Regions from separate parts of the Blautia sp. LMAG:36 genome, predicted to be linked through region 2. Evidence: a T-box and tRNA genes for the amino acid it is inferred to sense, from the RefSeq annotation. Region 2 holds a T-box; the other holds one or more tRNA genes.
What was found. The T-box of region 2 lies ahead of proS (proline--tRNA ligase). A T-box ahead of a tRNA ligase gene usually reads a tRNA of that ligase, here a tRNA-Pro.

Region 1 (6,725 bases), 350 kb from region 2:
TCCTGCGCTGGCCAGATCTGATCCGTAAAAACGGTGGTGCGCATTTTGTTTATAAGATCACACCCTGGTTCCTTCTATTCTTTGTGGTGGCAGGGATCACCATTATCCAGATCTTTATCACCATGTACCGCGGATGCCGGAGACATCCCGGATACCGCAAACAGATCGAACCGATCCTTGTGGGGATACTGATCATTTTTGTGGGAAACCTTGCGCTGGCAGTGCCGGCATTTTCCGGATTCCCCATCGATATTGTCAGCGGCCTGATCAATGCTGTCCTGATGCTTTATGCACTGACCAGAAGACGGCTGTTCCAGATGCGCCGTCTTGCGTCAGATGGGGTTTGCTTTGGTGTGGGCGTGGTCCTGACTGTAGTACTGTTTATCAATCTTTCACCGTACCTGATGAGCTATATCCGAATGCTGCTTCCTTCAGCCAGTGAGTATCATGTGCTGATCTTTTCTTTTGTTTTTCTCATATCTGCATGGCTGGTCACCGTGCTGTGGAAATGTCTGATGAACAATGTTTTTATCAAAAAAGAGATCCAGCAGTCTCAGGAGCTGAAAGATTTCAGCCAGTCGGTTTCCAGGACACTCCGGGTAGGAGAGATCCTGCGCAATACGGTAAATGTGCTGAAGGAAACTACCAATGCAGGACGGATCTATATTTGTCTGAAGGACAAAAAATCAGGGGAATATCAGGCAGTTTACAGTGACCGTCCATTAAATGATCTGACCTTTTCACTGAAAGCAGATAATCCGGTGGTCACCTGGCTTACCAGAAATGAGGACTGTGTGGTGATCCGGGATTTTCGTTCCTCCACAGCCTACAAATCCATGTGGGAGTCGGAAAAACATATGTTTTCGGAGCTGGGTATTGAATACTGTGCTGGTCTTCGCCAGAATGATGATCTGGCCGGGATCATTGCGATTTCCGGTGACGGACACAGAAATCTGAACCATAATGATCTGGCCATGCTGTCTTCGGTCAGTTCGGTAGCTTCCATTGCCATCAAAAATGCCAGACTTTATGAGGCGGCATGGACAGAGGCAAGGACCGATGAACTGACAGGCCTTCTGAACCGGAAATATTTTTATGAGATCCTGGATGAGGAATACGAAAAAAATAAAGATGGTTCGCTTGCACTGATCCTGTTCAATATCGATGATTTCAAGTTGTACAATCAGCTGTACGGAAATCAGCAGGGAGATGTTGCACTCCGAAAGGTGGCAGATATCATCCAGGCAAGTGTGGGAGAACGGGGATATGTGGCACGGCATAGTGCCAAGGAATTTGCGGTCCTGATGCCAAATTACGATATTTTTTCCGCCAGAAATCTGGCAGAATCCATACAGAAGCAGATCCTGCATATGCGCAACGATTCTGCAGACTACAAGCTGAAGATCCTTACGGTAAGCGTGGGGATCAGTGCGGCGCCTTATGCGGCCCGCTCAGCAAAGGAGCTTCTGGATAATGCGGACCTGGCAGTATATCATGTAAAGCGCAGCGGTAAAAACGGCATCGAGATTTTTGACACCATGCTGAAGGAAAGCCTGGATGAAGAAAATGCGGGTAAGAAATCCGATCATGAACATATTTATCAGTCCTATGAATCCACGATCTATGCGCTGACTGCAGCCATTGATACCAAAGATCATTATACCTTCGGACATTCCAACAATGTGGCTTATTACGCAACAAGTCTTGCGAAGGCGCTGAACTATACAACGGAAATGGTGGAGATCATCCGTCAGGCGGCGCTTCTTCATGATGTTGGAAAGATCGGGATCCCGGAGCATATCCTGAATAAAGAAGGCAAGCTTACGGATGAAGAGTATGAGATCATGAAAGGTCATGTGGAAGCGTCCATCGGGATCATCCGTCACCTTCCGTCGCTGGATTATGTTATCCCTGCGGTTATCGGTCATCACGAACGTTATGACGGAAACGGCTATCCAAGGAGGATCGCGGGAGAAGATATCCCGGCATCTGCAAGGATCCTCTGCATCGCAGATTCCTTTGATGCCATGACATCCAAACGTTGTTATAAAGAACTGATGCCAGTGGAAAAAGCTCTTCGGATTATAAGAGAAGAGGAAGGAAAACAGTTCGATCCGGATATGGCGGAGGTATTTATCCACATATTTCGGGAAGGAAAGATCCATCTGGCAGAACCGGCGGAGCTGAAACGGGAAGAAAAAGCATAAAGAATATTAAGATTACGGGTCTGACAAGCTATGTCAGACCCGTTTTTGTGAAGAATAGGAAGAAAGTTTTATTTATCATCTCCGGTAAGGCGAAGTACATCCCGGATCTCATCCACATTCATATCCAGGATCACGGCAAGCTCATCAATGGTGAATTTGGTGGCGTCATCATCGTCTGTGAGTTCTTTAACCGCAGCCTCCAGGTTTTCTACCTTGGATACCAGATAGTCGTCACGGAATTTCTGTTGTGTCTGTTCCTCAATGGCATGAAGGATCCCACTGCGGATACGACCACGCATCCAGGTATCGTTTTTCTCCTGTGGGTCTGTCTCTTTGAGAGACGCCAGAAGGGCCAGATTTGCCTCCTGAATGAGATCGGCCAGGTGGATTTCCTCACAGTTCAGTTCAGCGGCCATCTGGGCTGCCTGAGCCATGTAGAACTGTGTCAGTGCACCTTCGGCAGCAGTGTCTCCCTTTGCAAAGGCCTGAAAGAGGGACGCAAGATCATCCGGATCAAGTCCTTCCGGGGAAAAGCTTTCCATATAGTCATTGAGATAAGCCTGTTCCTCGGCAGTAAGAGCAGCACGGGTACCCGGAAGCTCTTCCTTGTCGCTGGATTCGGATGAAACAGCATCTGCTCTGGCAGCGCTGGCAGCTTCATCGGCGCCTTCGATGGTGATCCCTTTTAATTTGAGATACTGCAGGATCTTTACAAGCTGTGAAGTGCTCAGATCCGATTCATCGAAATGGTCACGGATCTGTTGCTGGGAGAGCTGCTTATTGTTTTCCTCAGCGATGGCACAGATGTCATTAAGCTTCTGCTGAAATAATTTTATATCCATGTAAAAACATCTCCTTATTATTTGTTTTTTTTCTTGACTTTAATTATGGTTTCATGATACCATAAGCCAGTCGCAAATGACAAGAAAACCTTTAAATAGGCGGAAAAAACGTGAAAAAAAGTTTTTTTTAAAAAATTCAAAAAAGGTGTTGACATTTGTAGATTGCTATAATATAATATCACTTGTCGTCAGGCAGGAAACGAAAACGAAACACAAACGAAGACGACAACAACTTAATAAAAACCATAAGTAAATGGTACATCGGGGTGTGGCTCAGTTTGGCTAGAGCGCCTGGTTTGGGACCAGGAGGCCGCAGGTTCGAATCCTGTCACCCCGACTGCTGTAAACTTATTACCGCAAGCATGCGGGTGTAGTTCAATGGTAGAACACCAGCCTTCCAAGCTGGATACGTGGGTTCGATTCCCATCACCCGCTTCTCTGAGAAGAGAGCATGTGTCTGTAGCTCAGCTGGATAGAGCAACGGCCTTCTAAGCCGTGGGTCGGGGGTTCGAATCCCTTCAGGCACGTTGTGGTGGGTATAGCGCAGTTGGTTAGCGCGCCAGATTGTGGCTCTGGAGGCCCAGGGTTCGAATCCCTGTATCCACCCTTCGCCCATTGGGCTATCGCCAAGCGGTAAGGCACAGCACTTTGACTGCTGCATTCGCTGGTTCGAATCCAGCTAGCCCAGTCCTTTTTATGGGGTATTAGCTCAGTCGGTAGAGCACTTGACTTTTAATCAAGTTGTCCGGGGTTCGAATCCCCGATGCCTCATTAGCGGAAAGCATTTGCTTTCCGTTATTTTTTTATCATCAGACAGGATGAAAATATAATTGAATATGCGGATATGGCGGAATTGGCAGACGCGCTGGTTTTAGGTACCAGTGGGCAACCGTGCAGGTTCAAGTCCTGTTATCCGCAGTGCTTAAGAGGCTTTCTATAAATCTGATTTATGGAAAGTCTTTTAATTTTTAGAATTATATTCACAGAAAAATGCCACATATGCATAATGATATGTGGCATTTTGACTCTATCGAATTTCTTAAATGACGTTACAGTTTCTCCCCTTCATTCACTTCCTCAATAAACACCTTCCCTTCCGCCTGCTGTTCCGCAAAATGAAATCGCAGTACAGCCTGAGGCCAGTTGAGTGTGATGATGGCTTTTTTGTCCCGTGTCTTTCCTGCGGCCTGGATCTGATCTACAAGGTCTGCGAGGACTTCACGGGTGAGATATCCGCCTCGCCAGTGGAAGGTGAATTCGCGGCCTTTTTTTGCGGCCTGGAGGGCACGTTTGTATACGTCTTCCAATTTGGTGAAGGATAGCTTTTTCTCACGGTAATAAAAGTGGTTTCCATCCGGGCAGGGAGGTGCCGGAGCGATCAGTGGTTCATGGTCACGAAAGATGTTTTTGTCATCCAGATTAAAATAATCGTAACGGATACTGGTTGAGCCGTCTTCGTTTTTGCCCAGAGTATTATCGAAGGTGGCATCCAGATGATAGTACTGTCCGTTGATCCGGACGATGTTCCAGGTATGACGGTATTTGATCCCTTTTTCCGGATTGTTCCCACAGATGGCGATAATACACCATACACCAAGGGCATCACAGAGGACCTTTACGGATTTGGCGATTCCCTCGCAGACACCGACACCATGGCCCAGAGGCCCGATGATCTCGTGGGAATATGGCTTTTTCAGCTTGTCGTAGCGGATATTTTCACAGATGAAGTCATGGACATATTTTTCCTTATCCCACTCGGAAAACTTCATGGCGGTGCGCACAAGCTTGTCTACGCGGGCTCCCAGGGCTTTCTGATGCTCCCGGATTTTATTTTTGTCGAAGATATATTCAGGGATCAGTATCAGATTTGGCGAGTCCTTGTAATAACGGTATTTAAACCCCACAGCCCAGAAAATCTCCGGGTGATCCAGACGAAGCTGGAAAAATACATCATAGAGCCAGTTTCCATCGGTGGTTGGTACCTGCGGGATCAGGAACTCGTCGGAAAGCTCCATAAGCCCGTGAAGCATTGCACGGTACACGTTTTGTTTATCTTTCGACATTTTGGCGTAGTAATATTCTTCAGTTTGTTTCATATATAAAAATACGGAGACTCCTTTCCGGAAAAATAGATTTCAATCAAAGATTATAGCATAAAAAAACATGCAGGACTATCAGAAAAGATACACCCTGCATGTTTTTGGTATTGAATATTTTAGATCGAAAATAACTGTGAGCCTGGATCAGCCGTTATACAGCTGATAATACCGGCCCTTCTGTGCAAGCAACTCCTCGTGGGAACCACGCTCGATGATGTGTCCCTGCTCCAGGACCATGATGCAGTCACTGTTGCGTACTGTGGAAAGTCTGTGGGCGATCACAAAGGTCGTCCTGCCTTCCATCAGCTTATCCATACCATCCTGTACAAGTTTTTCGGTACGGGTATCAATGGAGCTGGTGGCCTCGTCCAGGATCAGGACGGGCGGGTCTGCAACGGCTGCACGGGCAATGGAGAGAAGCTGTCGCTGGCCCTGACTTAAGTTTGCACCGTTTCCGCGGAGAAGGGTATTATAACCCTGCGGAAGCCTGCGGATGAAACCGTCGGCGTTGGCAAGCTTTGCTGCTGCGATAACCTCCTCATCTGTGGCATCCAGCTTTCCGTAGCGGATATTTTCCATAACGGTTGCTGTGAACAGGTTGGTATCCTGAAGAACGATGCCCATGGAGCGTCTGAGATCATCTTTTTTGATCTTGGTGATGTTGATGCCGTCATAACGGATCTTACCCTTCTGAATGTCGTAAAAACGGTTCAGAAGATTGGTGATGGTGGTTTTTCCGGCGCCGGTAGAGCCTACAAAAGCAATCTTCTGGCCTGGCTGTGCATACATGTTGATGTCATGGAGAACGATCTTGTTGGAATTATAACCAAAGTCTACATCCTCCAGGACCATATCACCCTTCAGCTCGATATAATCAGTGGTACCCTCAGCTTTGTGGAAATGCTTCCATGCCCAGCGGCCGGTACGTTTGTCGGATTCGGTAAGAACACCGTTTTCCTCTTTTGCATTGACGAGAGTAACGTAGCCTTCATCCACTTCCGGTTTTTCATCCAAAAGATCAAAGATACGTTTTGCACCTGCAAGAGCCATAACAATACTGTTGAACTGCTGGCTGACCTGGTTGATAGGCATGTTGAAGCTCTTATTGAAGGTCAGGAAGCTGGCAAGCCCGCCAAGTGTGAAGCTGCCGATGCCGTTGATAGCAAGGATACCGCCCACCATGGCGCAGATCACATAGCTGACATTTCCAAGCTGTGCGACCACAGGCATCAGGATGTTGGCAAAACGGTTTGCATTGTCTGCGCTGGTGAAAAGCTGGTCGTTCAGTTCATCGAATTTCCGGATGCTTTCGTCCTCATGGCAGAAGACCTTGACAACCTTCTGACCCTCCATCATCTCTTCGATATAACCATTGACAATACCAAGGTTGGTCTGCTGCTCCAGGAAATATTTTCCGCTTAAGCCTGCAAGCTTCCGGCTGGCAGTCATCATAATGGCAACCATAAGCAGGGTAACTACAGTAAGCGGAACATTCAGGATCAGCATACTTACAAGAACACTGACGATGGTGATCACACTGGAAAGCAGCTGCGGAAAACTCTGGCTGATCATCTGGC
Region 2 (6,725 bases):
AAAGAAATCGTAAAGTATGAATAGATGAAACCGAAAAAAACGGTTTACCGGACAGGTTTCCCTTATGGAGGAAGTAAAACCAAAAAATATTTTTGAGACACCACAGGGAGATGAGCGTCTTGGATGGACCGGTGATGCAGAAATCTTCTGCCGTACGGCATGCTTCCTTGAAAATACCTATTCCTTCTACCGAAAATGGCTCCGTGATGTGGAGGCAGACCAGACAGGGGAGGACGGTGTCGCCCATGTTGTTCCGGATATCATTTCCGAAAACGAAGGGGATAACTGGCTCTTTGAGCAGGGAAGTCATTCGGCAGCAGCGAGAAGATTTAAAATTCCGGGAAATACAGTAGAATTCGTCAGAGACCTTCGGTATAATAAATACAGAGTGTTTACAGAACTACAGAATGAACAAAAGAAGGGATGTGGCAGAATGATCGACATTGCACATGCAAAACAGGAATTCGAAAAATATCTGGATGAGTACGACCGGGAGGATGAACAGATCTATCTGAAGATCGTACATACCTATGGAGTGGTGAAATACGCAGGAGAGATCGCCAGAAAAATGGAATGTTCCGATGAAGATGTGGAACTTGCGGAGCTGATCGGTCTGCTTCATGATATTGGCCGTTTTGAGCAGATCCGTAGATTTCACAGCTTTGAGCCGGGGACCATGGATCATGCAGTGTTCGGTGCAGAACTTCTTTTCGGGGAGGAGAAGCTGATCCGGCGCTTCGTGAAGGATGATAAATTTGATGAACTGATCGATGCAGCAATTCGGAAACACAGTGATTTCAAACTGGAAGGAATCCACGATGCCAGAACACTTTTCCATGCAAAATTGATCCGTGATGCCGATAAGCTGGATAATTGCCGGGTGAAGCTGGAAGCATCAATAGGGGCCATGTTTGGTGTATCAGAAGAGGTTGCCGGGGAAGGGCTGATCTCACCGGCAGTGTGGGAGTCCTGTCTCAGAAGAGAATCCGTGTTATCCGCAGACAGACATGTGCCGGTGGATTACTGGGTATCTTATCTTGCACAGTATTATGATATTAATTTTCCTGAGACCTGTGAGATCATCGAAGAAGAGGATTATATCACCAGGATCGCAGGCCGGTTGACTTACCAGGAGCAGGATACCAGAACTAAGATCCATATTCTCACAGAAGATCTGAACAGGTATCTGGAGATGCCGGCTGTGTCTGTGAAGGAATAGGATCATAGCAGTTACTGTTCACTGGCAATGTTCCGCGAGGTGTTTTTTGTGAGCGAAGGTCACAGAAAACCCGAGACATACCGCGCGAATTTATGCGATTAGCATAAATTCTGTGCATCGCGAAGCGTGTTACTGAGAACGGAGTGAGCAGTAACTCATAGCAGAGAGACTTGTTATATTTTTTTGTTTGGGGTTGACTTTGAGGCGGTTTTCACCTAAAATATATCAGAGATACGGCGATGATGAGAATAGTACACAGGGAATTATCTCAGAGAGGGATCTGCTTTGGTGGAAGGATCCTGTGCGTGAACTGTGGAACCGGCCTCGGAGCTCTGCGTGATTGAAGCGTGGCGTGTGTTTCCGGCGTTAACGGGTGTTGAGAGAACAGCTTTTCTGGCTGTTAACTGGGGTGGTACCGCCGAAGTCATTCGGTCCCTTGTGAGGGATCCGGAGGGCTTATTTTTTTGTCCGTAAAACGGGACTGTAAATGTAGTGTACGGTTTATGGGACATAAGAGCAAGCTGGAAGGATTCCGGATTGCTGTGGCTGCCTGACAGCCGGCAATATGTAACAGATCACAAGAAAAAGGAGATTTATCATGGCAAAAGAAAAGAAATTAGTACAGGCCATCACATCTATGGATGAGGATTTTGCTCAGTGGTATACAGACGTTGTTAAGAAGGCTGAGCTTTGTGGCTATACAAGTGTTAAGGGCTGTATGGCGATCAAACCTGCAGGTTATGCGATCTGGGAGAATATCCAGCATGAGCTTGACCGCAGATTTAAAGAGACCGGTGTAGAGAATGTTTACATGCCGATCTTTATTCCGGAGTCTCTTCTTGATAAAGAGAAAGATCATGTAGAAGGTTTTGCTCCGGAGGTTGCATGGGTGACTCATGGCGGCCTTGATCCGCTGCAGGAGAGACTTTGCGTGCGTCCGACTTCTGAGACTCTGTTCTGCGATTTCTACCAGAAAGAGATCCAGTCTCACAGAGATCTTCCAAAGGTATATAATCAGTGGTGTTCCGTTGTACGCTGGGAGAAGACAACACGTCCCTTCCTTCGTTCCAGAGAGTTTCTGTGGCAGGAGGGACATACTGCTCACGCAACAGCTGAGGAAGCGGAGCAGCGTACCATCCAGATGCTGAACATCTATGCAGACTTCTGCGAGGAAGTTCTTGCGATTCCGGTCATCAAAGGCCAGAAGACAGATAAAGAGAAATTTGCAGGTGCTGAGGCTACTTACACCATCGAATCTCTGATGCACGACGGTAAGGCTCTCCAGTCCGGTACAAGCCATAACTTCGGAGATGGCTTTGCCAAAGCATTCGGAATCCAGTACACAGATAAAGATAACACACTGAAATATGTTCACCAGACATCCTGGGGAATGACAACCCGTATGATTGGTGCTATCATCATGGTTCACGGTGATAACAGTGGACTTGTTCTTCCTCCGAGGATCGCTCCGGTACAGACTGTGATTATCCCGATCCAGCAGCGTAAAGAGGGCGTTATGGAGAAGGCTGACGAGCTTCTTGCAGCACTGAAGGCAGCAGGTATCCGTGCAAAGGTTGATGCGACAGACAAGAGCCCGGGATTCAAGTTTGCTGAGCAGGAGATGCGTGGTATCCCGCTTCGTGTGGAATGTGGACCGAAGGATATCGAGAATGGCCAGGCAGTTCTCTGCAGAAGAGATACCCGTGAGAAATACACAGTATCCTTCGAGGAGCTTGCAGATAAGGTAAAAGAGCTTCTGGATACCATTCAGCATGATATGCTGGAGCGCGCACGTGCACACAGAGAGGCGCATACTTATGTAGCAAAGAATTATGAGGAGTTTGGCGAGATCATCAACAGCAAGCCTGGCTTTATCAAAGCTATGTGGTGCGGAGATCGTGCGTGTGAGGACAAGATCAAGGAAGATTTCCAGGCAACATCCAGATGTATGCCGTTTGAGCAGGAGCAGTTAAGCGACGTTTGCGTATGCTGTGGAAAACCGGCTAAGAAGATGGTTTACTGGGGACGCGCATACTAAAAAATATAGCAGGCCACTTCAAAAAAGTGGGACGATCATATTGTAGAAACAACGGCGGGGCAAAATATGCTCCGCTGTTTTTATGAATCTATGTTATAATAGCGTTAAGGAAAACATATCAGAATATTATTCGGCTGCTGACATGGAGATAATACAGCGAAATGTAAACGTGTTTTGAACGCAGATCGCGAAGCGACTGCGTTCATGAGCAAGTAGCGAAGCGGATTGCGAATGTCCGCTTTACCGGACAGCAGCGATCATCAAGAGGAGTTATTATGACGATAAACATACCACAAAAGGCAGAACAGATCCTGTGCACTCTCAATGAAGCCGGCTATGAGGCATATGTTGTTGGCGGCTGTGTCCGGGATTCCATCCTGAACCGGGTGCCTGGGGACTGGGATATCACTACCTCCGCACTTCCGGAGCAGGTGAAGGCGCTTTTTCACAGAACTGTAGATACGGGGATTCAGCATGGAACAGTAACTGTAATGATGGGCAAAGAGGGCTTTGAGGTGACAACCTACCGTGTAGACGGAGAATATCATGACGGCCGCCACCCGGATGCCGTGACCTTTACCAGAAGTCTTGAGGAAGATCTGAAACGAAGAGATTTTACTATTAACGCCATGGCTTATCATCCGGAGCATGGACTGGTGGACCTGTTTGGCGGAATGGAGGATATCAATAGGAAGATCATCCGTTGTGTCGGGGAACCGGTGGAACGTTTTACAGAGGATGCTCTTCGGATGCTCCGTGCAGTGCGTTTTTCCGCACAGCTTGGTTTTACTGTGGAAGAGAATACGAAAGCGGCACTGGCACGGATGTCGGGGAATCTGGAGCATGTCAGTGCAGAGCGTATCCAGACAGAGCTTGTAAAGCTTCTGGTATCAGATCATCCGGATTACCTCCGGACAGCCTGGGAGACAGGCCTTACCCGGGAATTTCTTCCGGAATTTGATGCTTGCATGGAAACAGCGCAGAATACCCCCCATCACTGCTGCAGCGTAGGCGAACACATCCTGAAAAGCCTTACGGAGATTGAGAATGACAGGCTTCTTCGTATCACCATGCTTCTTCATGACATTGCCAAGCCGGTTGTAAAAAAGACAGACGAGAATGGAAGAGACCACTTTAAGACTCACGGACCGGCAGGCGAGAAGCTGGCAGGAAAGATCCTGCGCCGTCTGAAATTTGATAATGTAACGATCCGAAATACCTGTCGGCTGATCCGGTATCATGATCTTCGTCCCACACCGGACGCCGAGGATGTGCGGAGAGCTGTGAATCTTATCGGAGAAGAGCTTTTTCCGCTGTATCTGAAAGTACAGAAGGCAGATCTTTTATCCCAGAGTACTTACAAGAGGGAGGAGAAGCTGGCACGGTTAGGCGGTGTGACGGAAGCTTATCAGGGGATCCTTGAAAGAGGAGAATGTACATCCCTGAAAACCCTGGCAGTTTCCGGAAAGGATCTTATAAAGGCAGGACATCCGGCCGGACCGGCACTGGGAGCGCTGCTCGAAAGACTTCTTGACTGTGTGCTGAAAGATCCAACCCTTAATACAAAAGAAAAACTTCTTGAAACAGCAGAAAAAGACAGCATAAAAACCGAATAGAATAACAAAAATCCCCCCTGCATAAGATAGAACGTAAAATAAGGCAGGGGGGAACTTTTTTGTATGATTATGGGTTGAGCGTGCTGGAGCAGTATGGGCTTACGGCTTCATTCTCCGTCAGGGTGCGGGGGGCACTTCTGTGCCGGACAGAAAAAGGTCCGGTGATACTCCGGGAATTTCATGGCTCGGAAAAAAAGCTTTCCATGCAGCAGCAGCTTCTTGAAAAAATGAAAGAACAGAACTGTCTTGTGGACGCTTATCTCAGAAACAGGGAAGGCGTACTGGTAAGCAGGGACAAAGATTCTGTTCCATATACTGCACAGGTCTGGTTTGAGGGACGGGAATGTGACACGAGATCCGAAAACGATATTTTAAAAAGCATCCGGACTCTGGCGCAGATCCACAAGATCATGCAGCTTCCTGTGGAAATGGATTACGCGGGAAGAAATCTGCAGGAAGAATACGTCCGGCATAATCAGGAAATGAAAAAAATACGTCGTTTTATCCGAAAAAAAGGAGCGGTCAATTCTTTTGAGAAAGATTATCTGAAAAGCGTGGAATGGTTTCTGCAAAAAGGAGAAGAAGCGGCAGCTATGCTGGAAACCACGGATTATAAAAATCTGCGGCAGCAGTCTCTTCAAAGCGGCAGTATCTGTCATGGCGAATATAATCAGCATAATGTGCTGATGCTTGGGAAAAACACAGCGGTGACGAATTTTAGCCACTGGAGCTTTGATGTGCAGATGGCAGATCTGTACCGCTTTATGCGGAAAATCCTGGAGAAATACAGCTGGGATCTGCACCTCGCGCAGAAGATGCTTTCTGAATATGATTCCGTGCGGCCGCTCTCAGAGTCTGAGTGGCAGAACCTGAGAGTCCGGTTCTGTTATCCGGAAAAATACTGGAAACTGGCAAACCATTATTATACACATAACAAGGCTGTGATCTCCGGAAAAAATGTGGAAAAGCTGAGAACCCTGATTTATCAGAAAAAACAGTGGGAGGAATTTTCAAAACAGTGCTTCAGACAGTAATGATTCTGAATGTAACGAAAACAAAACTTCCCTTTTTCTGAAAATTGTTATATAATACTAAGTATCTTATATAAAGAAACAGGGAGGTATTTTGGAACATGGATTATAAAGAAATCTATAATCAGTGGCTTGAAAACCCATACTTTGATGAGGCGACAAAGGAAGAACTGAAAGCGATCAAAGACGACGAAAATGAGATCAAAGAGCGTTTTTATATGGATCTTGAGTTTGGTACGGCAGGCCTGCGTGGTATCATCGGCGCAGGTACCAACCGTATGAATATTTATGTGGTAAGAAGAGCGACCCAGGGGCTTGCCAACTATATTGCCAAGGTTGACAAGAAATCTCAGGGAGTTGCCATCGCATATGATTCCCGTCATATGTCACCGGAGTTTGCCCAGGAAGCAGCACTTTGCCTGGCAGCAAACGGAATCAAGGCTTATATCTTTGAGACACTTCGTCCGACACCGGAGCTTTCCTTTGCAGTACGTCATCTGGGCTGTGTGGCAGGTATCAACGTAACAGCCAGCCACAATCCTCCGGAATACAACGGATACAAGGTTTACTGGGAGGACGGCGCGCAGATCACACCACCTCATGATTCCGGTATCATGGGCGAGGTAAAGGCAATCTCCGACTGGAATACCGTAAAGACCATGGATAAGGAAGAAGCAGTAAATGCAGGACTTTTCGAAGTGATCGGACAGGCTGTCGATGACGCTTACATGGCAGAGCTTAAGAAACAGATCATCCATATGGATGCGATCCAGGCAGAGGGCAAGAACCTGAAAATCGTTTACACACCTCTTCACGGAACC

Region 1: it encodes a tRNA-Pro, which carries the amino acid that the T-box ahead of proS (proline--tRNA ligase) is inferred to sense. The anticodon was not compared.

Annotation. Positions count from the first base shown of each region.
Region 1 is NZ_NALB01000003.1:209,940-216,664, forward strand. It holds gene CCC17_RS01165 (histidine kinase N-terminal 7TM domain-containing diguanylate cyclase/phosphohydrolase) at 1-2,207, shown strand, start outside; gene CCC17_RS01170 (hypothetical protein) at 2,276-3,049, opposite strand; tRNA gene CCC17_RS01175 (tRNA-Pro) at 3,312-3,386, shown strand; tRNA gene CCC17_RS01180 (tRNA-Gly) at 3,414-3,484, shown strand; tRNA gene CCC17_RS01185 (tRNA-Arg) at 3,503-3,576, shown strand; tRNA gene CCC17_RS01190 (tRNA-His) at 3,582-3,655, shown strand; tRNA gene CCC17_RS01195 (tRNA-Gln) at 3,666-3,737, shown strand; tRNA gene CCC17_RS01200 (tRNA-Lys) at 3,748-3,820, shown strand; tRNA gene CCC17_RS01205 (tRNA-Leu) at 3,888-3,967, shown strand; gene CCC17_RS01210 (transglutaminase domain-containing protein) at 4,099-5,145, opposite strand; gene CCC17_RS01215 (ABC transporter ATP-binding protein) at 5,293-6,725, opposite strand, start outside.
Region 2 is NZ_NALB01000003.1:556,785-563,509, forward strand. It holds gene sigE (RNA polymerase sporulation sigma factor SigE) at 1-24, shown strand, start outside; gene CCC17_RS02805 (HD domain-containing protein) at 65-1,219, shown strand; T-box leader at 1,450-1,659, shown strand; gene proS (proline--tRNA ligase) at 1,818-3,257, shown strand; gene CCC17_RS02815 (CCA tRNA nucleotidyltransferase) at 3,533-4,873, shown strand; gene CCC17_RS02820 (hypothetical protein) at 4,933-5,907, shown strand; gene CCC17_RS02825 (phospho-sugar mutase) at 6,006-6,725, shown strand, end outside.